2 regions of the Bariatricus sp. HCP28S3_D3 genome follow, and region 1 is predicted to be linked to the other one. Evidence: predicted binding sites of a transcription regulator. Region 1 holds the regulator's gene; the other holds the start of a gene.
What was found. The regulator Rex, encoded in region 1, represses fermentation and respiration genes when NADH is low (regulators of the CRP and FNR family bind a similar motif). The targets are predictions, from matches to a motif close to ATTGTTAANTANTTAACAAT.

Region 1 (15,081 bases):
GCAGCTTCTGGTAGGACGCATCAAGGGAGTCGAAAGGCCGCCCCTTGCACCGCTGATTCCAACGGAGAAGGGATTTGCTCTTCTGATCGACTGTGGAGCGAATGTGGATGCAAGACCATCGCATCTGGTACAGTTCGCAAAAATGGGTTCCATTTACATGAAACACGTGATGGGTGTCAAGAATCCAAAGGTTGGAATCGTGAATATCGGTGCGGAAGAAGAAAAAGGGAATGCGTTGGTGAAGGAGACATTTCCGCTTTTGAAAGAATGCAGGGATATCAATTTCACGGGAAGTATTGAAGCGAGAGAGATTCCGCATGGTCAGGCCGATGTGATCGTCTGTGAAGCGTTCGTCGGCAATGTTATTCTGAAACTGTACGAAGGAGTCGGTTCTGTTCTGATCAGTAAGATGAAGAAAGGAATGATGACGAGCCTCCGCAGCAAAATTGGCGCACTTCTGGTGAAGCCGGCGCTGAAATCCACGATGAAGGATTTTGATGCCAGTGAATATGGAGGCGCTCCGCTGCTTGGTCTTAACGGACTGGTTGTGAAGACGCATGGAAGTTCCACTTCTAAAGAAGTCTGCAATTCTATTTTACAGTGCGTGACATTTAAGGAACAGCGTATCAATGAAAAAATCAAAGAATGTATTCAGGCTGGTGAAGAACCGGTTAATATGTAAGGAAAGAAAGGGCAACAGTTATGGAATTTGAGAAATTAAAAGAAATTATCGCCGATGTATTAGGATGCAACCCGGATACAATTACTCCGGACACAACATTTGTGGACGATCTGGGAGCAGATTCCTTGGATATTTTCCAGATTATTATGGGAATTGAAGATACTTTTGATATTGAAATTGATAACGAAGATGCGGAGAAGATTGCAACTGTCGGTGACGCAGTTGAGCAGATTAAGAACGCAATTAATTAGGCATAATAAAGGAAAAGCCCGTAACAGGGCTTTTTCTTTTAGAAGAGGATAATATGAGCAGAAATTTAAAAGAATTGGAGAAAAAAATCAGTTACAGTTTTTCGGATGAAGGTCTTCTGAAACATGCGATGACGCACAGCTCTTATGTGAACGAAAAACGCCTGAAAAAGACAGACTGCAATGAAAGGCTGGAATTCCTGGGGGATGCAGTACTGGAACTGGTCTCAAGTGAATATTTATTTTTCGAGAATCCAAAGATGCCGGAAGGGGAGCTGACGAAGCTTCGTGCCAGTATGGTATGTGAAAAGGCGCTTGCTTTCTGTGCGCGTGATCTGGATCTGGGAGATTTCCTTCTGTTGGGAAAGGGAGAAGATGCAACCGGGGGAAGGAAGAGGGATTCAATCACTTCGGATGCGCTGGAGGCCTTGATCGGCGCTATATATCTGGATGGTGGTTTTGCTAATGCAAAAGAGTTCATTTTGAACCATGTGTTAAATGATCTGGAAGGAAAAAGACTCTTTTATGATAGCAAGACTATCTTGCAGGAACTTGTCCAGGGAAATTCAGAGAAGGGAATCTGTTACGAGCTTGTCGGTGAAGTGGGACCGGATCACAATAAATCCTTCCAGGTGGAGGTCCGGATCGGGGATACGACTTACGGACAGGGAATCGGCCGCACCAAGAAGGCTGCGGAACAGGAGGCTGCTTATCAGGCGATTTTGAAACTGAAAAACAGAAAGGCTTAGCAGGTGAAGCATGTATTTAAAAAGTATAGAGATACAGGGATTCAAATCGTTTGCGAATAAGATTGTATTTGAGTTTCATAACGGTATTACTGGAATCGTGGGTCCAAACGGGAGCGGAAAGAGCAATGTATCGGATGCCGTTCGGTGGGTTCTTGGAGAACAAAGAGTTAAGCAGCTTCGCGGAGGAAGTATGCAGGACGTTATTTTTTCGGGGACAGAGAACAGGAAACCGCTCAGCTATGCGTCGGTTGCCATTACACTGGATAATTCGGATCATAAACTGCCGGTGGACTTTGAAGAGGTCAAGGTTACGAGAAAACTGTATCGTTCAGGGGAAAGCGAGTATCTGATCAATGGAAGCGCCTGCCGTCTTAAGGATATTAATGAGATGTTCTACGATACGGGTATCGGTAAAGAAGGATATTCGATCATCGGGCAGGGACAGATTGATAAGATTCTGAACGGTAAACCGGAAGAACGAAGAGAACTCTTTGATGAAGCGGCTGGTATCGTAAAGTTTAAACGACGGAAAAATATGTCTCTGAAAAAGCTGGAAGAAGAGCAGCAGAATCTGGTTCGTGTCAATGATATTCTCGGAGAGCTGGAGAAACAGTTCGGGCCTTTGCAGAAACAGGCAGAGACAGCGAAGATTTACTTGAAGAAGAAAGAAGAACTGAAGCGGTACGACATCAATATGTTTCTTATGGAAACGATGCGTCTGAAAGAGCAGATGAAAGATGTGGACCAGAAGCTTACAATTGCAAAGAATGAGCTTGATGAGGCAAATCAGCAGTATGAGGATATGAAGAACGAATACGAGCTCATTGAGAATCAGGTAGATGAGATCGATGCGTCTATTGAGAAGGCAAAGAGTCAGTTGAATGAGACGACACTCTTGAAGCAGCAGCTGGAAGGCCAGATCGAGCTCCTTAAGGAGCAGATCAAGAGTGCCCGCATGAATGATGAACATTATGAGAAGCGGGCCAGAACGATTGATCTCGAACTGGAAGAACGTATAAAACAGAAAAAGACACTGGAAAAAGAACATAAAGAAATCGCAGAGAAGCTGTCTTCGGAAGAGGCAAGGCAGGAACAGGCTAAGACTGTACTTGTTTCAGTTCAGTCCCAGATTGCACAGATCACCGCGAAGATTGAACACCATCAGAATGAAATCATGGAAGTACTGAACGGCCGAGCTTCTACGAAAGCGAAACTCCAGCATTATGATACGATGCTGGAACAGATCAAGGTGCAGAGAGCGCAGCTTTATAAACGACTGGTAGAAGCTGAGAGTGATGCCCAGCGGCATCGTGACGAGCGTAAGATCTATGAGGATGAACTGAGACGCATTTCCCAAAAAATCGTAGATTCTGTGAATAAAGTGAAAGCTTATGAAGCTGATATTGAGAGAATGCAGAAGGAAATTGCGGATAAGAATGAAAAACTCCGGATTGGGCAGACTGCATTTCACAGGGAACAGTCCAGACTTGAGTCTCTGAAAAATATTACCGAACGCTATGATGGATACGGAAACAGCATCCGGAAAGTTATGGAGAAAAAAAGCAGTGTTCCGGGGCTCGTCGGAGTTGTTGCAGATATCATCAAAGTAGATAAAAAATATGAAATCGCTGTCGAGACGGCTCTTGGCGGAAGTATCCAGAACATTGTAACTTCGGATGAAGAAACTGCTAAAGAGATGATCGGTTATCTGAAGAAAAATAAATTCGGACGTGCAACCTTTCTCCCACTGACTGCTATCCGGCCCGGACAGGGAATCGGGAAACCGGAAGTATTAAAAGAAAAAGGTGTGATCGGAACAGCAGACACACTGGTCAGCGTGGAGCCGAAGTTTGAAAAACTTGCAGCTCATCTTCTGGGGCGAACGCTTGTGGTGGACCATATTGATACTGGAATTGCACTTGCAAGGAAATACCATCAGACTTTGCGAATTGTAACTCTGGAAGGAGATCTTATGAACCCGGGCGGTGCTATGAGTGGAGGGGCATTTAAGAACAGCAGCAATCTGCTCAGCAGAAGGCGCGAAATCGAAGAGTTTGAGAAAACAGTACTGCTCCTTGAGAACGAGATGAAGGAAGCACAGGCGGAAGTCGATGCTGCCCGTTCGAAGCGTGCGGAGCTTTATGCGAAAGTAGAAGAAATACAACAAAACCTGCAGAAGGATTATGTCGAACAGAATACTGCAAAAATGAATCTGGATCAGGTGGATGCGAAACAGAAGTACACCAGAGAAAATACAGAAGGCATGCATAAAGAGCGGGAAGAACTGGAACACCGCGTGCATGAAATCGAAGAAAACCAGGAATCTATTCAGGTAGAACTGGAAACCAGTGAGCAATTGGAAAAAGAGCTTTCAACAAAAGTCGATGAACTGCAGATGCAGTTGGAAAAAGAGCGAGCGGAAGAAAGCACTGCCGTACAAAAAAATGAAAATATCCATCTGACTTATGCAGCCCTGGATCAGAAGAATGCATTCATTGAGGAGAATCTGAATCGTATCAGTGAAGAAATTGTGAAATTTGAGGAAGAACTGGCATCCTTAGATGCAAGCAAGGGCGAGAACTCCGGTGAAATTGAAGAGAAAGAAAAGCAGATCGCAGAAATTCGAAAGACCATCGATGATTCAGGAGAACTCTTTACGGAATTGAAAACCCAGATTGAAGAATCGCGTGAAAAACGCGAGAAACTGAATCAGAAGAACAAGGCTTTCCTTGGAAAAAGGGACGAATTGTCGAAACATATGGCAGAACTGGACAAGGAAGTTTTCCGTCTGGACAGCCGGAAAACCGGCTATGAGGAAGCATCTGAAAAACAGATCAATTATATGTGGGAAGAGTATGAACTTACTTACAACAGGGCTCTTGAGATACGAGATGAAAATCTGACAGATCTGTCTATGATGAAGAAGCGGATCCAGGAATTGAAGGCAGAAATTAAAGCACTCGGTTCGGTCAATGTCAATGCAATAGAGGATTTTAAAAATCTTGCGGAACGATATGAGTTCCTGAAAGGTCAGCATGACGATCTGGTCGAAGCGGAGACAACACTTACGAAGATTATCGAGGAACTGGATGAAGCGATGAGAAAACAGTTCACCGAGCAGTTCGGGCGTATCGCGCAGGAATTCAATCAGGTTTTCAAAGAACTATTTGGTGGAGGAAAGGGTACACTGGAGCTGATGGAGGATGCAGATGTTCTGGAAGCGGGCATCCGGATCATCGCACAGCCACCGGGCAAGAAACTGCAGAATATGATGCAGCTTTCCGGTGGAGAGAAGGCGTTGACCGCGATTGCGCTGCTTTTTGCGATCCAGAATCTGAAACCATCGCCCTTCTGTCTGCTGGATGAGATCGAAGCAGCACTGGATGATTCCAATGTAACCAGATTTGCACAGTATTTACATAAACTTACAAAATATACACAGTTCATTGTGATCACGCATCGTAGAGGTACCATGACGGCGGCAGACCGCCTCTACGGTATTACCATGCAGGAGAAAGGCGTGTCTACGCTTGTGTCTGTCGATCTTCTGGAAAATGAACTGGATCAGTAGGAATGGGAGGCATTATATGGCTGAAGAGAAAATGGGATTTTTTAAACGACTTGTGTCCGGGCTTACTAAGACCAGAAACAATATTGTATCGGGCATTGACAGTATTTTCCACGGATTTACCAATATTGACGAAGATTTTTATGAAGAGCTGGAAGAAATTCTGATCATGGGAGATCTGGGAGTAAAGGCCACTTATGCGATTCTTGAGGATCTGCGCAAAAAAGTTAAAGAGCAGCACATCAAAGAGCCGATCGCATGTAAGCAGCTTCTGATCGACAGCATCAAAGAACAGATGTATGTAGGAGAGACGGCTTATGAATTTGAAGAAAGAACATCGGTAGTTCTGGTGATTGGAGTAAATGGGGTTGGCAAGACGACAACCATTGGAAAGCTAGCGGGAAAACTGAGAGACCAGAACAAAAAAGTTGTCCTTGCGGCAGCAGATACATTCCGTGCGGCAGCCGGTGAACAGCTAAGAGAATGGGCAAACCGTTCCGGGGCCGATCTGATCGGCGGGCAGGAAGGAGCGGATCCGGCAGCCATCGTTTATGATGCGGTCCAGGCTGCTAAAGCGAGAAAGGCCGACGTACTGCTGTGTGATACGGCGGGAAGACTTCATAATAAAAAGAATCTGATGGAAGAGCTGAAGAAGATCAATCGTGTGCTGGAGAGAGAATATCCGGAAGCGTACCGCGAGACTCTGGTCGTGCTGGATGGAACGACCGGTCAGAATGCACTTGCACAGGCCAGAGAATTCAGTGAAGTTGCAGACATTACCGGTATCATTCTGACGAAGATGGACGGTACCGCAAAAGGAGGAATTGCCGTTGCGATTCAGGCAGAACTCGGAATACCTGTTAAATATATCGGAGTGGGAGAATCCATTGATGATCTGCAGAAATTTGATTCAGATCAGTTTGTAAACGCTTTATTTACGACAGAAGAAGGAGAAGAGACATGTTAACGTTAGAGAAATTTGAAGAAGCAAGCGAGATTGTAAAACGGGTCACCAAACCTACCAAACTGGTTTACAGTGAGCATTTAAGCGCACAGACCGGAGCTAAAGTATATCTGAAACCGGAAAACATGCAGTATACAGGTGCCTATAAGCTCAGAGGCGCTTATTATAAGATCAGTACCTTGTCAGAGGAAGAACGCGCCAGAGGACTGATCGCTGCATCCGCAGGAAACCACGCACAGGGTGTCGCATATGCCGCAAAAGCCTTTGGATGTAAGGCTACCATCGTTATGCCGACCGTTACCCCACTCATCAAAGTCAATCGTACCAAGAGTTACGGAGCGGAAGTGGTACTTCACGGAGATGTCTATGATGATGCCTGTGCAAAGGCTTATGAGCTGGCGGAGGAGCACGGCTATACATTTGTTCATCCGTTTGATGATCTTGATGTTGCAACAGGACAGGGAACGATCGCGATGGAAATCGTGCAGGAACTTCCGACGGTCGATTATATCTTTGTGCCGATCGGCGGAGGCGGACTGATCACGGGTATTTCTACACTTGCGAAAATGCTGAATCCTAAGATCAAAGTGATCGGTGTGGAACCGGCAGCAGCAGCCAGTATGAAAGCGGCCGTAGCGGCAGGCCATGTTGTGACTCTTCCGAGCGCAAATACGATCGCAGATGGTACCGCTGTAAAAACAGTTGGTGAAAAGACGCTTCAGTATGTTATGGAAAATGTAGACGATATCCTTACAGTAGAAGATGATGAACTGGTCGGTGCATTCCTTGATATGGTCGAGAATCACAAAATGGTTGTCGAAAACTCAGGACTTCTTTCTGTGGCTGCTTTAAAACAGATGGATCTGACAGGCAAAAAGGTTGTTTGTATCTTAAGCGGCGGTAATATGGATGTCATTACCATGTCATCCATCGTACAGCATGGATTGATTCAGAGAGACCGTATTTTCTCTGTATCCGTACTTCTTCCGGATAAACCGGGTGAACTTGTGCGCGTCGCAAAGACAATTGCTGATGAACAGGGAAATGTAATTAAACTGGAGCATAATCAGTTTGTCAGCATTAATCGAAATGCTGCCGTTGAACTCAGAGTCACCATGGAAGCATTTGGAACGGAACACAAAAACAGAATTATTCAGGCATTGGAGCGAGAAGGATTCCGTCCTAAAACAATCAGTGCCAAACTCTATTAGATAAGGGATGAGAATCATGAAACAAGGCAGAATGCCGAAAGTCGGTGAGTGTTACAGACATTTTAAAGGGAATCGTTATCGCGTACTTGCAATTGCAAAGCATACAGAGCGTGCAGAAGAGCTTGTCGTCTATGAAGGACTTTACGGAGAACATCCGGTATTTGCACGACCTTTGGAAATGTTTCTGGAGCAGGTCGATAAGAGAAAATTCCCGGATGCAGATCAGGAATATCGGTTTGAACTGGAGGAAGAGACCGCAGTGGCGGATGAGGAGGAACAGAGTCTGATCATGCGATTTCTTGATCTGAGCAGCAACGAAGAAAAACTGCGGTTCCTTCAAAAATATAAAACAGAACTCACAGATGAATTCCTTTCCGCCGCTGCGCAGAGTATGGATTTTACAGAAAATGCACAGACGATGGAAATGCGATACCAGCAGTTGGTAAAATACATCAAGACATTGATGAAGTATGAAAAACGGATGTAGCAGAAAAAATAATCTAGCCTATTGACAATAAATGTATCGTTGTATACAATGATACAAAAATGAGCCAGGTTTACTTGGGTCAGATTTTATATTGACCCCAACAAAAAATATAGTTTTCAGGAGCAGAATCATGGATAAATATTCACTGAGGGGACAGGTTTTTCAGGAGATCCGCGAGGACATTCTGAAAGGCAAATTTAAGGAAAATGAAGAATTACGAGAAGCAACACTGGGTAAGGAACTTGGAGTCAGCAGGACGCCGGTTCGGGAAGCACTCCGTCAGCTGGAGCTGGAGGGGCTGGTTCACATTATTCCGAACAAAGGGGCCTATGTGACGGGCATTACGGAGAAGGACGTGCATGATATCTATATGACGCGTTCCATGCTTGAAGGCCTATGTGCACGTTGGGCGGCTGAGCACATTTCAGAGGAGCAGATTCAGGAAATGGAAGAAGTCCTGCTTCTTACAGAATACCACTTGGATCGTGGAAATGCCGAACAGCTTGCAGAACTTGACGGAAAGTTTCATGAGGTTCTTTATGACGCAAGTCAGAGCCGGATACTCAGACATATTCTTTCTGATTTTCATAAATATGTTCAGGTGGCAAGAAAACGATCCGTGAAGAAAGAAGACAGGGCAAAAAAATCTCTGGAAGAACACCGGGAGATCCTGAATGCACTACGGACCGGAGATGCGGACCGTGCAGAAGAACTGGCACATATTCATATCCTGAATGTTATGGAGAATCTTCATATTGAGCAGGAATAACAGGCAAAAGAAAGGAAGAGTAAGCATGAGCAAGATTCAGATGACGACACCAATTGTTGAGATGGACGGAGATGAGATGACAAGGATCCTGTGGAAGATGATCAAGGAGCATCTTCTTCTTCCGTATATTGATTTGAAGACAGAATATTATGATCTGGGCCTGAAACACAGAGACGAGACAAACGATCAGGTTACTGTGGATTCTGCAATCGCAACGAAGAAATATAAGGTTGCAGTAAAATGTGCAACGATCACTCCGAACGCAGCCCGTGTGAAAGAGTATAATCTGAAAGAAATGTGGAAGAGCCCGAATGGAACCATTCGTGCGATCCTTGACGGTACTGTATTCCGTGCACCCATCGTTGTAAAAGGAATTGAACCTTGTGTAAAGAACTGGAAAAAGCCGATCACGATTGCAAGACATGCTTACGGGGATGTTTACAAAGGTTCTGAAATGAAGATCCCGGGTGCCGGAAAGGTAGAACTGGTTTATACCGCAGAGGACGGAACCGAGACGAGAGAGCTGGTTCATAATTTTACCGGATCCGGAATTGTTCAGGGCATGCATAATATTGATCAGTCAATCGAGAGTTTTGCAAGAAGCTGTTTTAACTATGCACTGGATACGAAACAGGATCTCTGGTTTGCAACGAAAGATACGATTTCCAAGAAATACGACCATACCTTTAAAGATATTTTTCAGGAGATTTTTGATGCAGATTACAAAGAGAAGTTTGAAGAAGCCGGAATCGAGTATTTCTATACGCTGATCGACGATGCCGTAGCACGTGTGATGAAGTCTGAAGGCGGTTATATCTGGGCATGTAAGAACTATGACGGTGATGTGATGAGTGACATGGTTTCTTCCGCATTCGGATCACTGGCCATGATGACTTCCGTGCTGGTATCTCCGGAAGGATACTATGAATATGAGGCAGCACACGGAACGGTACAGCGGCACTATTACAAGCACCTGAAAGGAGAAGAAACATCTACTAACTCCGTGGCAACGATCTTTGCATGGACGGGGGCACTCAGAAAACGTGGTGAGATGGATGGAAATCAGGAGCTGATGGATTTTGCCGATAAGCTGGAAAAGGCAACGATCGATACAATTGAAAGCGGAAATATGACTAAAGATCTTGCACTGATCACGACGCTTCCAAATCCGACTGTATTGAACAGCGAAGATTTTATCAAAGCGATCGCTGAGAGATTGTAAATAAAAACAGGAAAAACGCGCCGATAAGGCGCGTTTTTAACAGTTATTCAGCCAGCTCTTCCCATTTTTCATAGAGCTCTTCCAGCTCTTCTTCATTTGCAGCCTTTTCCTTTGCCAGTTCCTGACACCGGACGGAATTGGTATAGATTTCTTCCTGCATAAGAAGCGTATCGATCTCCTGGTTTCGTTCTTCCAGCCGGGTAATGCGTTCTTCCGTCTTTTTCAGTTCGTTCTGACGCTTCCGGATTCTTGCTTGTTCTTCTTTCTGTTCCTGCCAGCTCATTTTGGACTGGGACATTGAAGAAGTGCCTTCATTCGTAGATTGCTTGTCTGAAATATTGCCACCGGCGTATGCCGTCGTGAGTTCCTCTTTCTTTTCGAGATAGTAATCGTAGTTTCCAATATAATTTACAAAAGTATGGTTCACCAGGTCAAGAATACGCGTGGCTGTCTGGTTGATGAAATAACGGTCATGGGACACATAAAGTACGGTTCCGGTGTACTCATTCAATGCATTTTCCAAAATTTCTTTCGAAGCGATGTCCAGGTGGTTCGTAGGCTCGTCCAAAATCAGGAAGTTCGCCTCGGAGAGCATCAGCTTTGCAAGAGATACTCGTCCGCGTTCTCCGCCGCTCAAATCACCGATCATCTTAAATACATCATCGCCTGTGAATAAAAATGCAGCTAGAACATTCCGGATCTGTGTATTCGTAAGTGTCGGATAATCATCGGAGATCTCTTCAAAGATCGTTTTTTCCATGTGAAGTACGTGATGTTCCTGATCGTAGTAACCGATATGTACATTGGTTCCCAGTGTAAAGCTTCCCGAATCCGCCGCGATCACATTGTTCAAAATCTTAAGCAGTGTCGTTTTCCCTGTTCCGTTATCGCCTACGATGGCTACATGTTCACCTCGCTTAATCTCGAAGCTGACATCCTGAAAAAGGACCTGGGGAGCAAATGATTTTCCAAGGCCTTCAACGCGAAGCACGTCGTTCCCGCTAACACAGGAAGGCTCCAGGCTTAAATGAATATCGGTATTCAGCTCAACCGGTTTTTCAACAGGTGTGATTTTGTTTAACAGCTTTTCCCGGCTTTCCGCACGTCGGATTGATTTCTCCCGGTTGAAGGAACGAAGCTTTTCGATGACTGCCTCCTGATGCTTGATTTCCCGTTGCTGATTCAGATATTCTTTCAGCCTTGCGTCTCTGAGCTGCTGTTTCTTCTGGGCATAATCTGAATAATTTCCCATATATGTCATCAGTGTACCGTTTTCAATCTCCAGCACTTTCGTTACGACACGATTCAAAAAATAACGGTCGTGGGAGACGATGAGCACTGCACCGGAGTAATTCAGCAGGTAGTTCTCAAGCCATGCGATTGAATTCATATCCAAGTGATTGGTAGGCTCATCCAGCAGTAAAATATCCGGTTTCGTCAGCAGAAGTTTGCCGAGGGAAACACGTGTCTTCTGGCCGCCGGAAAGGGCGTCCACCGGTTTCTGAAATTCATCCTCAGTAAACCCAAGGCCTTTAAGAACACCGACCAGTTCGCTTTTATAAGAATAGCCGTCAGCACGTTCAAATGCAGCGGTAAGTCTATGATAAGTGTCAAGTTTCATCTGAAGTGCGTCACCGGTCAGCGTACTGATTTCCAGTTCCAGTGCACGAATCTGACGTTCCATTTCGATAATCTCAGATTTGGCGGTGCGGACTTCTTCGTAAATGGTATTCCCGCTCATCAGGTCCTGGTGCTGGGCAAGATAGCCCATTGTTTTTCCTTTGGTAAGAATTACATCACCGTCATCACTATTCAATTCACCGACGATCATTTTCAAAATTGTGGATTTCCCGGCGCCGTTCAGACCGACCAGCGCCGCTTTCTCACGGTCTTCTATATGAAAGGAGCCTTTATTCACAATAACCTGCTCCCCAAAGGATTTCGTTAAATTGTGGCATGCCAGTATCATTTTCAAACCTCCTTATACTGTAGAAATAGGTACTGTCTACCTCATTATATCGGAAATACAATAAAAAACAACTATTAAGTTTGACTTTTTTATGTCATTTTTATATAATGAAATTTAGAATAAGAATGGAAGGTGGATGTCAGGTGGAAGAAAGAGAAATATCTCAGGCAGTAATCAGAAGACTTCCGAGATACTATCGTTATCTTGGCGAATTGCTGGAACACGGTGTGGAACGAATATCCTCCAACGATTTGAGCAAGAGAATGAAAGTAACTGCATCCCAGATTCGTCAGGACCTTAATAATTTTGGTGGATTTGGACAACAGGGATACGGGTATAATGTAAAATACTTATATACGGAAATAGGGAAAATTCTGGGACTGGACAACCAACATAACATGGTCATTATCGGTGCCGGTAATCTTGGACAGGCACTGGCTAATTATGCAGCATTTGAAAAAAGAGGTTTTGTATTAAAAGGATTATTTGACGTGAATCCACGACTTGTGGGAATTACGATCCGCGGTGTGGAGATCCGGATGATGGATGAACTGAGTGATTTTATTCAGAAGAATGATATTGAAATCGGAGTACTTGCGATTCCGAAGACAAGAGCCATAGATGTTGCGAATGTTCTGGTTGATAATGGTGTGCGGGCGATCTGGAATTTTGCACATACAGATTTGAATCTTCCGGATAATATTATTGTTGAGAACGTGCATTTATCGGAGAGTCTGATGAGACTTTCATACAATATAACACGTTATAATATGGAACATACAGATAATTCATAATTCGACAGAATGTGTTACACACATTTTGCCTGAATCGGCGTAATGAGAGAAGAGTTCCGGCTGCGGGGCTCTTTATTGCGTATTGGAAGGTGAGAATATGAAATATATATTGACGGCTGAACAGATGAAAGCGGCGGACGGAAGAATGATCCATGAGATCGGGATTCCTTCGCTGGTATTGATGGAACGTGCGGCGCTTCAGTGTATGGCTGCAATGAAAGAAGAGCAGATTGATCTGTCCTATGCACTGGTGGTATGCGGCTCCGGCAACAACGGTGGAGACGGATTCGCGGTGGCAAGACTGCTTGCCGAAGAAGGAAAAAGGGTCGATGTGTGTTTTGCCGGAAAATTGGAATCCAGGAGTGAAGAAACGAAGCAGCAGATGCATATTCTGGAAAATCTGGGCGTGTCTGTAGGAAACACTTTACCGGAGAAGGAATATAGTGTTATTATAGATGCCGTATTTGGAATCGGGCTTTGCCGAAATATCGAAGGACATTACCAGAATGTGATTGAACAAATGAACCGGTATCAGGGATACAAAGTTGCGATTGATACTCCGTCCGGAATTTCCGCTGACACCGGGGAAGTACTGGGATGTGCGTTCCGGGCTGATTTGACAGTCACGTTTGCATACGCTAAGGCAGGTCAGGTTTTCTTTCCGGGTTCCGAGTATGCGGGGAAAGTACTGGTAAAGGATATCGGCATTACGGATCCGGGCTTTGAAAACCGGGACGATCTTTATTTTATGCTGGAAAAACAGGATGTGATTTCCAGGATGCCGGAGAGAAAGCCGGATTCCAATAAAGGAAGCTATGGAAGGGTTCTTCTTATTGCCGGAAGTAGGGGAATGTCGGGGGCAGCGTACTTAAGTGCCCATGCGGCGTACATGGTAGGCGCAGGCCTTGTACGGATATACACGGAAGAATCCAACAGACAGATTCTTCAGCAGCTTCTGCCGGAAGCTATTATCACGACTTATGATGAGATGGCCTTAGATTGTTTCCGGGAACTTCCAGATCTGCTTCAATGGGCAGATATGGTCTGCATCGGATGCGGACTTGGAATTTCAGAGTATTCGCGGAGACTTTTTAAAATGACGCTGGAAATGAACCGGAAGCCGTGTGTGATTGATGCGGACGGTCTCAATCTTCTTGCGGAATTTACCGAAGAAGAGCGAAGAAAATGGGCGCGCCAGAAAGAACAGTATGTGCTGACACCTCATATGAAAGAAATGTCAAGATTGACAGGATATCCTGTTGCAGAACTAAAGAATCATAGGAACGCTCTTCTACGTGAGTTTGTTGAAAAAATGCAGGTCGTTTGTGCCATGAAAGATAGCAGAACACTCGTCGCAGCTTGCGGACATCCGACGTTTCTGAATTCATCCGGAAATGCAGCAATGGCGAAGGCCGGTTCCGGTGACGTGCTGGCAGGAACGATTGCCGGCCTGATGGCTCAGAACCTCCCGACTTTTGACGCGGCTGTGTTGGGAGTATATCTGCACGGCCTTGCCGGAGATACGGCAAGAGAAGAATGTGGATCCTACAGTGTGCTTGCTGAAGATCTCATCCGGGGGCTTGGCAGAACACTAAAAACTTTGGAGGAAAACTTGAAATGAAGACATATAACAGACTGCGTGCAGTGATCGATCTCGATGCAGTAATGTATAACATGCAAATGATGTATCGTAATATTAAAAACGATGCGCGGATGATCGTTGTCGTGAAAACGGACGGATACGGACATGGTGCCGTACCGATTGCAGAAATGTTAGAAGATGTGGAGTACGTATGGGGATATGCTGTGGCAACATTGGAAGAAGGGATCCTGCTTCGAAAAGCTGGGATTGGAAAACCGATTCTTTGCCTCGGATGCATTTTCCCGGATCAGATGGAAGCGATGATTCGGCATCAGATCCGTATGACGGTCTATGACGGTGAACTGGCAGCTCTGGCATCGGCAAAAGCAGAAGAACTGGGAATGAATGCAATCTTTCATATTAAGATTGATACCGGAATGTCCAGACTCGGATTTGCGCCGGATGACGTAAGCGTGAACGCAATCGAAAAGATCAGTCATCTTCCATGTGTAGAGCTGGAAGGAATGTTTACACATTTTTCGCGGGCTGATGAGAAAAATAAGGAGATCACAGATCAGCAATTTACTTCATATATCCGGGTTAAAGAAGAACTGGAGAAAAGGGGTATCCATTTCTCACTACTTCATGTATCAAACAGTGCTGCGATCATCGATCAGCCGGAATTGAATCTGAATCTTGTGAGAGCGGGCATATCTACTTACGGTATGTACCCTTCTGAGGAAGTGAGAAAAGATTCGGTTCCATTGAAACCGGCTATGGAATTGATTTCCCATATCACATATTTGAAATGGATTGAAAAAGGGACTGCCGTCAGC
Region 2 (15,081 bases), on a different contig from region 1:
AACAAAAATGCTGCCCCTTTTCCATGACAGGTAATCTCGGTAATCACATCGTCTGCATAAGGAACCGAAATTCTTCCATATCCGGTTGCCACATATCTGGCATTTTCCTTGGTAATCCCCTCATTTTTAAATGTTTCGTAAATTTCTTCTGCCGTTTTTCTGCTGTTGAATCCTGTGTTCAACAAAAGTGTTCTGACAACTTCTCCTTCATTCATCACAACTGCTTTTGCCGCACTGGACCCAATATCAATTCCTACTTGATACATGCTTCCCTCCAACTTTTTCTTAAGTTTTTACGCATTTTATTTTACGCTTTATATCCAGTGTATGCTTCTGAAATTCATTCGTCAAATCGATAAATTCAATATCTTAATAGATAGATTCTATAAGTAAACAATCCCTGATCCATCGTTATTTCACAGAATCCCGAAGGACAAGTTCGATCCGCTCTTTCCCAGGATTTACAGTCTCATCACGCATCAGAGCATATAGCATTTCCACTGTTTTCACTGCACTCTGCAGAGGATTCATCTTCACAACCGTAAGCCCAGGTCTCATGAGCGGCGCAAAAATATCATCTCCAAAACTTGCCACAGACACATCCCCAGGCACCAAAATCCCCATATCCCCTAGATATCCCATCGCTTCCGCCGCATGATACTCATTTGCGAAAACCAGCAGTTTTTCCTCAAATGCCTCCCTGGCAAGGTTCTTTTTATAAAAATCAATCCTGTTGTCCCTATCAGACGGCAGTTGGAGATATTTAACCTGGACAGATGCAGCCTTTTCATTTTGAAATGCCCGCTTCATCCCCCGCCAGTATGCATGGGCATTTTCATCGTCCATAAAACAGACACTCCTGTGTCCGTAGTTCAGAACATATCTGCCCATTAATTCACCAGCCTCCAGCTCCGTCTCCACTGCATTTCCAATCTTCGCCGAAATCACAGGTATCTCACATCTGCTGCGGACACTCTCTTCCATTTTCCCTTCAAATCCGGTCAGAATGATCCCTTCCATTTTCCACATCATTGCCAGACGCAGAATTTCTTCTTCCGAAACAGCAAAATGCAGAAGCATATAGCAGCCACACCTGTATATCTCCTTCTCTACTTCCCGGATCCACAGCGCAGCTTCTCCTGCTTCTGCATTTTTAAAATTTTTGCCTATCATGACACCGACTACACAAGAATATTTGCCTGAAAGCAGCCTGTTTCCCATACTCGGAACATACTTTTTCTCTTCAAGAAGTCTCTGTACCCTCTGCACGGTCTTCTCCGAAATTCGTTCCGTTTTTCCCAATGCGACATTCGATACCGTCGTCGGACTCACCCCTGCTTCCGCAGCAATCTCTTTGATTCCGACCCTTGTTGTTCTGTTATGACAGTCCTTATCTTTATTCTTTATCGCTTTCACATGGCATCCCCCCTCGTAAGTTTACTCTAACCAAGTATACATCCTTTTTCGTAATATTCAGGGTTTGCGACAAAATTCGATGCAAGACGATAAAATTCGATAATAATGGGGGACGGGTGAGGTCACCCGTCCCCCAGTCACTTATCTACATTTAAAATCAATCGGACTGTCAATCAACGTTGCAGCCTGAAATTCATGTTTCTGGTCTTTACAGCAGTTTTGATTATTCATCACAAAAATCCTTTCTCTTTTAACATATGACAAAGGTTGAGAATTGTGATAATTGAAATAGATATACTTTTGACATTCTTTTATTACAGAGATTCATACTGTTAAAATGATTTGAAGAAAGATAGCCTACCACTGATGAAGTATATTTGCAAGTAATAAAAAAATAAGGTGGCTGAATATCCAGCCACCTTATCTTTTACATTCGATCCGCCCAAAATTCTATTGCCGTTTTCAGGAATTCTGCGCATCCTGTCTGCTCTTTATCATAATACTGCCGGAATCTCTCGTCCGCCACATACATGCCAGCTACACCTTTGTGCGCTTCAGCCGAATAACTCTTCCACGTTGACATAAGCCATCCTTTATGCAGTTCCACAATGTGCTTCGCTTCCTCGCTGTCCGCTCTGACACCTTTCCTCACACAATCCTGAAGACTTTCTCTGATTTCTCTTTCCAGTTTCTGAAAATGTTCCCATTCATTTTCCGTCATATTCAACATATTTCTGTTGGAGGCATCCACTTCCTCATCTCCATATTTTTCACGCACTTCCCTGCCATATTGTTCTTCATTTTCCCGAACCATTTTTTCTTTAAATGCCTGGAATTTTTCCGGATCACTCATCACCCATTCTCCTTTCATTGCCGATATTGTCTGTTTCACTGTACCGATCAGCGATTCCAGACGGTCACGCTGTTTTTCCAGCTCTGCGAGGTGTTCTTCCAGTGCCCGCATCCGATCAAAATCATCCTCGCAGAGCATCTTTTTAATACTCTTCAGGTCAAATTTCCTTTCTCTGTAAAATAGAATCTGTTGCAGGATATCGACTTCCTTTTCCCCATAATAACGGTATCCCGCCTCAGTTACATAAAGGGGTTTCAGAAGCCCGATTTCGTCATAATAACGTAAAGTCCGTGCACTGACTCCCGCCATCTGCGACAACTCTCTGATACTGTATTCCACGCTTTTCACCTCCGGTATAAAGGATACTGCTTGACGCTGCGTCAAAGTCAATAGGTAATTGCAAAAATATTATAATCCTTTTGAGGGACGGGTACCCCAAAATGCACAAAAGAAGAAGTACTCCACTTCAAAGTACTTCTTCCCATCCATTTCACTAAATCAATATATTCAACATCCCCAGAATCGCACCTACCAGCGCCCCAAGATTTACGATCGTATCCAGTTCTTTCTTCATAACAGAAAGCACCATCTTCTCCAAATCGTCAATACTCATTTCACTGACTTTCTCTTCAATAATTCCGGCAATATTCAAATTGCTGACCAGATTTCCTGCTGCCGATTCTATCGCCGTCTGGTACAGTGACGACACCATCCCGCGCACGGAATCCTGTGAAACATTCAGATTATCGCACAATTCCAAAATGCTTTTTTCTTCCAGTGCGGCCAGTTTTCTGCTGATCTCACCTTTAATGTAATCCGCCCCGCTTACCTGGATATAATTGACAATTTCGCCTCCTACCGGCTGAATCAGAGAATTTAGCATCTCATCGTTCAGGAACATTTCCAACATAGTCCCTTTTGTCTTTGATTTTACTGCTTTTCCTGCCTCTTCAACAATTATATGTTCCAGATTCATGTTCTGTACTGATTCCAGAATCTGATCCGTCAATAAGTTTGTGACTTTTTCCTTCACATTTGTGTATTCTTCTTCGGGGCAAATCCTGTTAATAGAAGTATGAAGATTTGTCGACAATCCATCCATTATTTTTTCCACAACTGCATTTTCGGTTTCGTCAGACAAGATTTTCTTTTTCAGATCTTCCTCAGTGAGAAGCGTATTTGCCACAATATTTCCAATTGCTTTTGCCAGTCTCGGTTTTCCTTTTGGTATTGCTCCCGGGGTAAACGGAAGTTTGTGTCCCCAGATTTTGATTTCTTTTAGGGTAAAACAGCATTTTTACCGCAATATAGTTTGTACAATATCCGATGACTGCCCCAATAAGAGGTCCTGCCAATTTTTCCAGTATCATCCCTCAGTTCCTCCGATACATTTCATTTTCCTATTTTTTCACATCAAGAAGATCTATTCAGCCAACTGAACATTTCTTAGATCGATCCATCCAAATCCATCTTTTAATCTTCCCCAGAGAACATTTCCCTTACCGCGTCGGATTTCTTCCAAGTCAACCGGAATCTTCTTGTCCTGTATACTCCACAAATCAACATATTCTTCACCCGGACCAGTATAAGTCTTTTTTGAATCGCAGAATAAGTTTACTTTACATGGTGCCCCATGTTCTTCAATTGTGTCCCACATCTTTTCATCATCAGTCAGTGCCATTTCAATTTCCTCCATTTCACTTTTTTATGAATCGGTTTTTATTTCGTTTTTAAATTATTTACAATTAAATTATTATAGCATTAATTATATGCTTGTCAAGTAGTAATGTAAGGAGAAATCATTGTATTTTGAAAGAGAAATGACCAATCTCAGTCGGACAGAAATAACCTGAGCGGGTGACTATGTACACGCCCCCCAGTCACCCAAAACTGGACTGTAAAAATTACATAAAATTGGCTATTCTTATTTATATACTTTCCATGTATAATATTTTTCATTATTTTATAAAGGAAATCAACCGGGAGGTATATAGAATGGTTACGAATAAAGTAAAGGAATTAGTTATCACAGCATTTTTCGCTGCAATTACATTCCTTGGAATACAAGCATTTCGAATTCCGCTGCCGGGCAGCGATAGGCACACCCTTTGTACATTTTGGTCATGTTTTCGTAGTGATGGGTGTTCTTCTGCAGAACGGTAAAAAAGGCGCTGTATCGGGAACGCTTGGACTTATCATCTTTGATATCCTAAATGGATATATGCAGGATGTTCCTCAGGTATTTATCGAAACAGTTGTCAAATGTCTGATCATCGGAGTGATATTTGCTTCTCTTAAGGAAAAAGCGAACGGCGATAAGAAAAAAGAATACACAGGTGCAATTATCAGTGCAGTCATCTACGGATGTATGAATGTTCTGATCGAGCTGGTCATGGGTACTGTAAAGATGATGATCCTCGGAAATGGACTCGCAGCTGCAATTGCAGGCTCTGTAATCTCAATTCCAGCAACTGTCATCAATGCTGTATTTATGGTTATTGCAATTGCAATATTATATCAGCCTGTGAAAAAAGTATATGGGAGAATCAGTTAATTACAGGATTCAAATCATTCTGTAATCTTCTGCTTTTCAAAAAAGGAATCGCTTCACAAAGTAATCTTTCTTCGTGGAGTGATTTCTTTTACTTTGACATTAAAAGAAGTGCTAAGAAAAAACTCTTAGCACTTCATAAAGCTTTATTATATGCGGTTTTTCAATTAGAATCTTCCAGCCTTCTTAGCTTCTTCGATAGAAACTGCAACTGCTACCGTCATACCAACCATCGGGTTATTTCCCGCACCGATAAGTCCCATCATTTCTACATGAGCCGGTACGGAAGAAGATCCTGCGAACTGTGCGTCAGAGTGCATACGTCCGAGTGTATCCGTCATACCATAGGAAGCCGGTCCTGCTGCCATGTTGTCCGGGTGAAGGGTACGTCCTGTACCGCCGCCTGAAGCAACTGAGAAATATTTCTTGCCCTGTTCGATACATTCTTTCTTGTATGTACCTGCAACCGGATGCTGGAAACGTGTCGGGTTTGTAGAGTTACCTGTGATAGAAACGTCTACGCCTTCTTTGTGCATGATTGCAACACCTTCACGTACATCGTTTGCTCCGTAGCAGTTTACTTTAGAACGAAGTCCGTCAGAGTAAGCGATTCTCTGAACTTCTTTCAGTTCTCCTGTATAATAATCGTATTCTGTCTGAACGTATGTGAATCCGTTAATTCTGGAAATGATCTTTGCAGCGTCTTTTCCGAGACCGTTCAGGATAACACGAAGCGGTTTTTTACGAACTTTGTTTGCTTTTTCAGCGATACCGATTGCGCCTTCAGCTGCTGCGAATGATTCATGACCAGCAAGGAATGCGAAGCAGTCTGTATCTTCTTCCAGAAGCATCTTTCCAAGGTTACCGTGTCCAAGACCTACTTTTCTCTGGTCTGCTACAGAACCCGGGATACAGAAAGCCTGAAGGCCTTCACCGATTGCTGCTGCAGCTTCTGCTGCTGTGTCAACATTTTTCTTAATTGCGATTGCTGCACCTGTGATATATGCCCAGCATGCATTTTCAAAACAGATCGGCTGAATAGCCTTAACCTGATTATAAACATCAAGTCCGGCATCCTTTGTAATCTTTTCTGCTTCTTCCAAAGAAGCAATGCCATAGCTGTTTAATACTTCATTGATTTTATCAATTCTTCTTTCATATGATTCAAATAAAGCCATTTACTTGTCCTCCTGATTTATTTTAAGTTACCTGATATGTACAAGCGGCACCAATTCTTAAGGCGACACTAATGATTAAGCTTTACGTGGGTCGATGATCTTAACAGCGTCAGCTACACGACCATACTGTCCCTGAGCTTTCTCCCATGCTACGTTTGGTTCGTCTCCGCCTTTGATGAAATCTGTGAATTTGCCAAGGCTTACGAATTTGTAACCGATGATCTCATCATGCTCGTCCAGTGCGATACCTGTAACATATCCTTCTGCCATTTCAAGATAACGAGGACCTTTTGCAAGTGTTCCATACATTGTACCAACCTGAGAACGAAGTCCTTTACCAAGGTCTTCCAGACCTGCGCCGATCGGAAGTCCGTCTTCAGAGAATGCACTCTGAGTTCTTCCGTAAACGATCTGTAAGAATAACTCTCTCATTGCTGTATTGATAGCATCACATACAAGGTCTGTATTCAGTGCTTCCAGAATTGTCTTGCCCGGAAGAATTTCAGATGCCATAGCTGCGGAATGAGTCATTCCTGAACATCCGATCGTCTCAACCAATGCTTCCTGGATAATACCATCTTTAACATTCAAAGTCAGTTTGCATGCTCCCTGCTGCGGTGCACACCAGCCAATTCCGTGTGTCAGACCAGAAATATCCTTTACTTCTTTTGCTTTAACCCATTTCGCTTCTTCCGGAATCGGAGCCGGTCCGTGATTTGCACCCTGAGCTACCGGACACATCATTTCTACTTCATGTGAATAAATCATGTTAAAACTCCTTTCAAATGTAAATGATTTCTTCCTATAGTGTGTTTGACATATTTTTAACACCCCATATATGTCTTTATTTTCGCATAATTTTCGACATTCGTCAATCATTAGTTTGTACAAAGATTCCAAAAATCACTGTCTGTTTTGTAGGCTTTTATCTCCTCCATTGTAAATGGTGCGGTGATCCAGCCACGCTCTTCCTTCTGCTGTTCATCATCCCGATAATGATAGGTCATACCGATTTCAATACCGTCCTTGTCCACGAAGAAATTGTCATAATAACGGTTATCAAGGATCTCTCCGCTCAGGATTTTCCGATACTGTGACGTCTTCAGCGCATCTACTACGATCGAATTCGGTGCTTCTTCTTTCATCCGTTTCTTCCATTCTTTTATAAATTCCGTATCTACATTGATGATTTCACTCGTTTCATAGATTTTTCCGTCTGACAGGCGGATGTTTCTCGTTCTTAGATCCTGATATCTTGCATTTTTGTTTCCTGCATAATAATCATCCGAGAAGACTACGCTGATAAAATCTTCTCCCGCGTATGTCACACGATAAGTCACCTTACTTGCGAGGATCGGAGAGTCTTCTTTCATCACCGCCGCTTTCATATCATCGCTGGCCTTAAGATACAGCGCATTGACCGTACTCATCGCACAGTTTTTCAGTTCCTCATTAACCTTCGCAATCTGTTCTCCTTCCAGCCCCTGGATCTGCGGATACTTCACATCGAACTGGGATGTGATGCTTCCCTCACTTTTCGAGGATTCATAAGAATAAGACTCCTCCGTAATCGTGTAGGGCAGGTTCTCCGCCTGGTAACATTCGATTCCATCAATTCCTTCCCCGGTCTCTTTTTTCGTCTCTTTCTCCGTTTGATCCGTTTGACCCCCATCGCTTAGGAATGGATTTTTCATTCCTCCGCCATCCATAATTCCATCCTGAACCATCGTAAATACTCTATACGCTGTCGTTCCGACACCTATTCCCAGAAGTACCACAAGAGCCAGGATAGCCAGCATCAGGAATTTTCCTCTGCGTTTTGCTTTTTTCTGAAGCCGGATTTCTTCCGCACTCATCGCTCTTTCCATCGGAACGTAACGGACTTGGTTTTTCACCTGCTCCGGAGCCACTTCATGGAATCCAAGCCGCCTGTAAAATCCTTCGGCCTGAGGCGCCGCATGAACCGTCATCTTCGTTATTCCAAATGCCACAATACAGAACTGCTGCAGGGCAACAAAGAGCAGCCTTCCGATTCCCCGTCTCTGCCAGTTCTTCCCGACAAACAGAAGCGCAATGTGCCCGTCAGTCTGCACAGCACCGACTCCGCAGAGCTCCTGTCCTTCCATTGCTCCGAACACAATCAGTTGTCCGCTCTGCACCTTCGGCATAAAATTCTCATATTTAATAAATTTCTGAAATTCTTCTACACCTTCCCTCGAATACGTCGGTGCAATATCAGCAGCAAACACATCCCATACCAGATGCAGTCCTTCCAGTATTTCCTCATTTTCCAGTCTTTTAATTATCATACGCTTTACCTCTTTATGTTATTTCTGCTGCTGTCCTGCCGCCAGCAATTCCTCCCTCAAAAGTGTAAGCGCCCGCACAACCGCATAATCCCGATTTTTCTCCCGGTTTCCGGTGAAATGACATTCCCGGGTCGTCACGCGTCCGTTCACCGCACATCCGATATAGACCAGTCCGACCGGCTTTTCCTTGGTCCCGCCGCCCGGTCCCGCGATTCCGGTCACACTCAGAGCCGCATCAGCCTCTGCTGCCTTTGCCGCACCTCGCGCCATTTCTTCGGCTGTCTGTGCACTTACCGCGCCGAATTCTTCCAGTGTCTCATGCTTCACACCCAGAATCTTTTCCTTGGATGCATTTGCATAAGTAATATACCCTTCATTGAACACCTCAGAAGCTCCGGCCGCATTCAGAAGCCGTCCGGCCAGCTTGCCCCCGGTACAGGATTCTGCGGTCGAAAGTGTCATGCCCTTTTCTTTCAAAAGTGCCACAAGATTCTCTTCCAGTGTCTCCTGCTCATTGATCGTATACACCGCATCGCCGAAGCGTCGATACATTTCCTCGATCATCGGCTTCATGAGCTCTTCTGCCTCTTCCTCGGATTTCGCCTTCGCAGTCACCCGGAAATGAACTTCTCCCGTCTTTGCATAAGGTGCCAGCGTCGGATTCGTCTGTGCGTCCATGAGATCCGCCACCATCGTTTCGGCCCGGCTCTCTCCGATACCACATATTTTCACCATATGAGAATAAATTCCTTCCGGCTGCAGTTTATTCAGGTACGAAGCAATGTCCTGTTCGAACATGGGTTTCATCTCATTCGGTGGTCCCGGAATCAGAATCGCTGTCTTTCCCTTTTCCGGATCTTCAATGATCAGTCCAGGAGCGGTGCCGTTATGGTTATCGATCACGATCGCGCCTTCCGGAACCAACGCCTGTTTCCAGTTGTTCTCCGTAATCCGGCTGCTCCCTATCCGACCGAAATACGCTTCGATCCGCTCTTTAGAATGCTCATCCAGATACAGTTCTCTTCCGAATACACGTGCAGTCACTTCTTTCGTCAAATCATCCTTCGTAGGTCCAAGTCCCCCTGTCAGGATCACGATATCCGAGCGGTCAAGTGCCTGACGTATCGCGTCCTCCATACGCTCCTCATTATCGCCCACCACCGTCTGATGATATAAAGAACAACCTAGCAGAGCGCATTTCTCTGCTAGGTAAGCCGCATTCGTATTTACAATATTTCCAAGTAAAATTTCAGTTCCTACGGAAATCAGTTCCACAACCATGTTACATGCCTCCCTGTGTCAATACCTGCTTGTTCTTCGCTATATAATCCACCAGTGATACAACGGTCAGAATCAGTGCCACCCAGACAAGCACATTGCCGATCATTTCGAACACGCCTCCCAGATCCATAATCAACACGATGACCATCGCCATCTGGGACACCGTTTTAAATTTGCCCCAGTAACTCGCCGCAATGACGATTCCGTTGTCGGAAGCCACCAGCCGGAACCCGCTGATGATAAATTCTCTTGCAATAATAACCAGAACGACGATCACGTTCAACTTGTCCATGGAAACCAGACAGATCATCGCGGTACACACCAGAAGCTTATCTGCAAGCGGATCCATAAACTTTCCGAAATTCGTCACCAGATTGTATTTTCTCGCGATCTTTCCATCCAGCATATCTGTCAGGCTGGCCGCACAGAAAATGGCAAGTGCGATCCATTTATCTGCCGCGCCTGTGATGTCAAACAGCAAAAATGCCACAAAAAACGGAATCATAACCACACGAAGTACAGTCAGTTTATTTGGTAAATTCATAATAATTCTCCTATCAAATCATAATCCATAGCCCCGGTCACTTTCACTTTCGCGAAATCCCCGGAAACCAGTTCCTCATCTGTATTTACAAAGATCAGTCCGTCCACGTTCGGCGCATCGCGGTAGGTTCTTCCCACATACGCGTTCTCATCGGCTACCTTTCCCTCAATCATGACGAGCATTTCTTCTCCGATCAGATCTTCATTCCGATCGAACACGATGTCCTGCTGAAGCTCCATCAGTTCAGCCTGACGATCCTGCTTGATTTCTTCTGAAATCTGATCCGGCATCTCGGCTGCCGGCGTATCCTCCTCCGGTGAGTAAGTAAAGACACCCAGGCGTTCGAATTCCATCTGATCCACAAAATCCATCAGCTCTTCATGCTGTTCGTCCGTCTCTCCCGGGAATCCCGTAATCAACGTTGTCCGAAGAGTGATGTCCGGAATCTCTTCCCGAAGTTTTCCGATAATGGAAATGAGCTGTTCCTTCGATGTTTTTCTTCCCATCCGCTTCAGGATTGCATCGCTTGCATGCTGGATCGGAAGATCCAGATAATGGCAGATCTTGGGTTCTTCCTTGATTACCTGGATCAGCTCATCCGTGATTTCCTCCGGATAACAGTAGAGAATGCGAATCCACCGAAGTCCCTGAATCTTACAGAGCGCTTTCAAAAGACGCGGGAGCGACTTCTCTCCGTAAATGTCTTTGCCGTAAAGGGTGGTCTCCTGGGCTACCAGAATCAGTTCTTTAACCCCCTGATCGGCAAGCTCTTTTGCCTCATCGATCAGTTCCTCCATCGGTACACTGCGGAAATTTCCGCGGATCTTCGGAATGATACAGTACGTGCAATGCTTATCGCACCCTTCCGCGATCTTCAGATAGGCAAAATGTCCGCCGGTCGTAACCAACCTTCCCTTTTGCGTCTCGGGAAGATAATCCACATCCTTCATGATCATTCTGGCATCCGCCCGTTCCATCGGGCTGTCACTGAACAGTCCGTCGATCACTTCCGCGATCTCATCGTAGGATGTGGTTCCGAGCACCGCATCCACTTCCGGGATTTCCTCCAGGATCTCCTCTTTATAACGTTGTGCCAGACAGCCTGTCACGATCAGTTTCTTAAGGACAGCCGTCTCTTTAAGCTGAGCCATTTCCAGAATAGTCTGAATACTCTCTTCCTTGGCATCGTGAATAAAACAGCAGGTATTAACGATCACAATATCCGCCTGCGTCTCATCATCGATCATCTGATGCCCCTTCTTTGCCAGAAGTCCCAGCATCACTTCCGTATCCACCAGATTCTTATCGCAGCCCAGTGAAACAAATAAAATGTTCATGGCATGTTCTCCTCGTATCAATAATTTTCAAGCCGCCAAAGGCAGCTCCTGTCGCCTTATTCTCTTCCCAAATAAAGCTCAGCAAGGCAGACACAGTCGCCTGCTTCTGCCTTGGGATTCAAGTACGCCCCGGCGTACTTGCTGCATCGTTCTTTTTACTCTTCCGTATCCTCTGCAATGATCTTCAGCTTTGCGTTGTTCAGCTCATCGATTGCAATGGAAAGCGGCTTCTCGCCCGGCTTCGTGTCAACAAGAGGCATCTCACCGTCGATCAGCTGTCTTGCACGCTTTGCAGTGGCAAGCACGATGGAATAACGGCTGTTAACGATCTTGGTTGCTCCCTCTTCCACATCCTGGTTTACTACTTTCATCAAATCGCTATAAGATGGATGTAACATAAATTCTGCTCCTTTCAGTCTCTCTTCGTATCTTATCTGCATCCCGAACTTTATAATTCTTCCAGTTCTTTTCTGATCCTGCTGATAAATTCTTCATTCCGGCATACGCGATCATGTTCCGCACGGATGATCCGGTGCATTTCCTTCACGCAGGTGTCAAGGTCATCATTGATGACCAGGTAATCGTACTGATCCATGCCTTCCGACTCCTCCACCGCACGCTTCATCCGGCTTTCGATCACTTCCATGGTCTCCGTACCTCTTCCAACCAGACGCTCTTTCAATTCCCTGGCTCCCGGCGGTGTGACGAACAGAAGCAGGGTGTCCGGATACTTTTCCTTAACCTTCAGTGCTCCCTGGATCTCGATCTCAAGGATCACATCTTTCCCTTCTTCAAGCTGCTGCATCACATATTCTTTCGGCGTACCATAGTAGTTGTTAACATATTTAGCATACTCGATCAACTCATCCTGTGCAATCATTTTTTCAAATTCCTCAACGGACTTGAAAAAATATTCTCTTCCGTCTTCTTCTCCCGGACGGGGACTTCTGGTAGTTGCCGAAACAGAAAGTGCATAATCATCATAATCTTCCAGCAGTCTCTTCATCAGCGTTCCTTTTCCGGCACCGGAAAAGCCGGAAACTACAATAAGTATTCCCTTTTTTTTACTCATAATCAGCTCTCCTGCCATTTTCTATATAAGCAAATATTTATTTTACCATAAAACCGAAGATTTTTCAAAGCTTTTATTCAATATTCTGAATCTGTTCCCGAACCTTCTCAATCTCAGTCTTCAGATCAATGGCATGATTGGAAACTTCCAGGTCATTTGCCTTGGAAAGTATGGTATTTGCCTCCCGGTTCATCTCCTGGGCAATGAAATCCAGCTTGCGTCCGATTCCATCTGCAGATTCCAGCGTTTCTTTCATATGCTTGATATGGCTCTTCAGGCGGACTACTTCTTCATCCGTACAGATTTTATCCGCAAAGATCACGACCTCTGCCGCGATTCTCCCCTCATCCATCTGTGTATCTGCGAGAAGCTCCTTCACCTTCGTCTCCAGCTTCTCACGGTATTCCGCCACGATCTGCGGCGAACGTTCTTCGATGCATGCCACCGTCTCCAGCATACCGTCCAGTTTTGCGATGATATCCTTCTTCAGATTCTCGCCCTCTGCCGTTCTCGTCTCAACAAACTGTCTGCAGGCTCCCTCCAGCGCCTTGGAAAGTCCGTTCCAGAGCTCCTCTTCATCCACGACCTGTTCTTCCATTGTGAGCACTTCCGGACATCTGGAAAGTGTAGATACACGGATGTCATTGTCCAGATGAAAATCCTCTTCCATCTTTTTGAAATAGTCCATATATTCACTTGCCAGCTTCTGATTATATTTTAAAGTAACTTGAGCCTCTGACATATCTTCATATGTAATAAACAGATCCACCTTGCCGCGCTGGATATATTTCTTCAATAAGTTGCGGATCGATGTCTCGAAGAAGTTCAGCTTTTTCGGCATCCGGATTCCCACGTCCAGATAACGATGATTGACTCCTTTCATTTCTACCGTAAACTTGCGTTCTGCCTCGGATACCTCACAGCGTCCGAAACCTGTCATACTCTTTATCATCTGATTTTCCCTCTTCTTACCGGCCGCTCTGCGACCAAATTTTGCTACGTTATATTATAGCCCTTTCCCCTTTGGCATGTCAACCTTTCTAAGTCAGTTCAGCCGCTCATCCGAGTTTCTTTATAACTATGCAGAACCGTTCCCCGTACATTTGCAAATCACGCGGGAGCATGGTATGATGGTACAAGGGTCATAATCCGGGCGGTTCATTTTCCACCCGCACCGGTCTTTACCTTATGATCCTTTAAAACTTCAAAACGAGGTGTAACTATGGCTTTTGACGGCATTACAATCGCAAATATAGTAAAAGAACTGAATCAAACCATTTTAGACGGAAGAATCTATAAAATCGCCCAGCCGGAAACCGACGAGCTTCTGCTCACAATCAAGACTCCGAAAGGACAGAAAAGGCTCTGCATTTCCGCAAGCGCCTCCCTTCCTCTGATCTATCTGACGGAAGAAAATAAACCAAGTCCCATGACGGCACCGAATTTCTGTATGCTGCTCAGAAAATATGTAGGAAACGGAAGGATCGTGTCGATCAGTCAGCCGAAGCTGGAACGGATCATCCATTTCGATATTGAGCATCTGGATGAGATGGGTGACCTTTGCAGGAAGACGCTGATCGTAGAAATCATGGGCAAACACAGCAACATCATTTTCTGTAATGACAAGGGCATGATCCTGGACAGTATCAAGCATGTCTCCGCCCAGATGAGTTCTGTGCGTGAAGTCCTTCCCGGAAGAGACTATTTTATCCCTGACACGATGAGCAAGCTGGATCCGCTGGATGTAACGGAATCGGTGTTCCGTGACGGACTTATTTCCAAACCGATGCCTCTCGCAAAGGCGATCTATAACAGTTTTACCGGCGTCAGCCCGGTCGCTGCCGAGGAGATCTGCCATCTTGCGGGTGTTGACTCTGCGCTCCCACCACGGGAACTCTCCGAGGATGTGCTGGCACATCTGTACCGTCAGTTCACCTATTTCTTCGAGCAGGTGGCAAACGGAGATTTCTCCCCTCAGATTTATTATGAAGGAGATGACCCGGTGGAATTTTCATCCATCCCGCTTACTCATCTGGAAAATTACCGTGTCCGGACCTTCGACTCTATTTCCGAGGTGATACGGACCTATTATGCTTCCCGCGACACGATCACCCGGATCCGCCAGAAATCGTCGGATCTAAGGCGCGTGGTCCAGACGGCTCTGGAACGGAACCGGAAGAAATACGTTCTGCAGCAGCGCCAGTTACGGGACACACAGAACCGGGACAAATTCAAAGTTTACGGGGAACTGATCCATACCTACGGCTACAATTTGAAGGAAGGCGCTAAGAAGCTGGAAGCGCTCAACTATTACACCAATGAAATGGTTACGATTCCGCTGGATCCGCAGAAAACTCCACAGGAAAATGCAGCCCGCTATTTTGAGAAATACAACAAGCAGAAGAGGACCTATGAAGCACTGACCGGTCTGATTCAGGAGACTCACGACGAGATCACCTATCTGGAATCCATCGTAAATGCACTGGAAATGGCACGCGGGGAGGACGACCTGACGCAGCTCAAGGAAGAGCTGGTCTCTA

Region 2: a site for Rex is predicted at 6,811-6,830, ahead of ACTNB3_RS05450 (iron-sulfur cluster assembly scaffold protein). Genes of this name have one in related genera too.

The regions. Positions count from the first base shown of each region.
Region 1 is NZ_JBQHTK010000006.1:83,048-98,128, forward strand. Features, by position in the region: gene plsX (phosphate acyltransferase PlsX) at 1-682, shown strand, start outside; gene acpP (acyl carrier protein) at 703-933, shown strand; gene rnc (ribonuclease III) at 987-1,679, shown strand; gene smc (chromosome segregation protein SMC) at 1,690-5,250, shown strand; gene ftsY (signal recognition particle-docking protein FtsY) at 5,267-6,214, shown strand; gene ilvA (threonine ammonia-lyase) at 6,208-7,422, shown strand; gene ACTNB3_RS06825 (DUF1653 domain-containing protein) at 7,439-7,909, shown strand; gene ACTNB3_RS06830 (GntR family transcriptional regulator) at 8,040-8,678, shown strand; gene ACTNB3_RS06835 (NADP-dependent isocitrate dehydrogenase) at 8,704-9,900, shown strand; gene ACTNB3_RS06840 (ABC-F family ATP-binding cassette domain-containing protein) at 9,944-11,869, opposite strand; gene ACTNB3_RS06845 (redox-sensing transcriptional repressor Rex) at 12,013-12,663, shown strand; gene ACTNB3_RS06850 (NAD(P)H-hydrate dehydratase) at 12,761-14,284, shown strand; gene alr (alanine racemase) at 14,281-15,081, shown strand, end outside.
Region 2 is NZ_JBQHTK010000004.1:170,975-186,055, reverse strand. Features, by position in the region: gene ACTNB3_RS05485 (acyl-CoA dehydratase activase) at 1-266, opposite strand, end outside; gene ACTNB3_RS05480 (LacI family DNA-binding transcriptional regulator) at 412-1,416, opposite strand; gene ACTNB3_RS05475 (MerR family transcriptional regulator) at 1,844-2,608, opposite strand; gene ACTNB3_RS05470 (DUF445 domain-containing protein) at 2,763-3,536, opposite strand; gene ACTNB3_RS05465 (hypothetical protein) at 3,693-3,950, opposite strand; gene ACTNB3_RS05460 (ECF transporter S component) at 4,326-4,823, shown strand; gene ACTNB3_RS05455 (GGGtGRT protein) at 4,988-5,998, opposite strand; gene ACTNB3_RS05450 (iron-sulfur cluster assembly scaffold protein) at 6,074-6,766, opposite strand; gene ACTNB3_RS05445 (GNAT family N-acetyltransferase) at 6,877-8,307, opposite strand; gene ACTNB3_RS05440 (competence/damage-inducible protein A) at 8,326-9,588, opposite strand; gene pgsA (CDP-diacylglycerol--glycerol-3-phosphate 3-phosphatidyltransferase) at 9,590-10,132, opposite strand; gene rimO (30S ribosomal protein S12 methylthiotransferase RimO) at 10,129-11,469, opposite strand; gene rpoZ (DNA-directed RNA polymerase subunit omega) at 11,625-11,867, opposite strand; gene gmk (guanylate kinase) at 11,918-12,541, opposite strand; gene ACTNB3_RS05415 (YicC/YloC family endoribonuclease) at 12,615-13,493, opposite strand; gene ACTNB3_RS05410 (Rqc2 family fibronectin-binding protein) at 13,764-15,081, shown strand, end outside.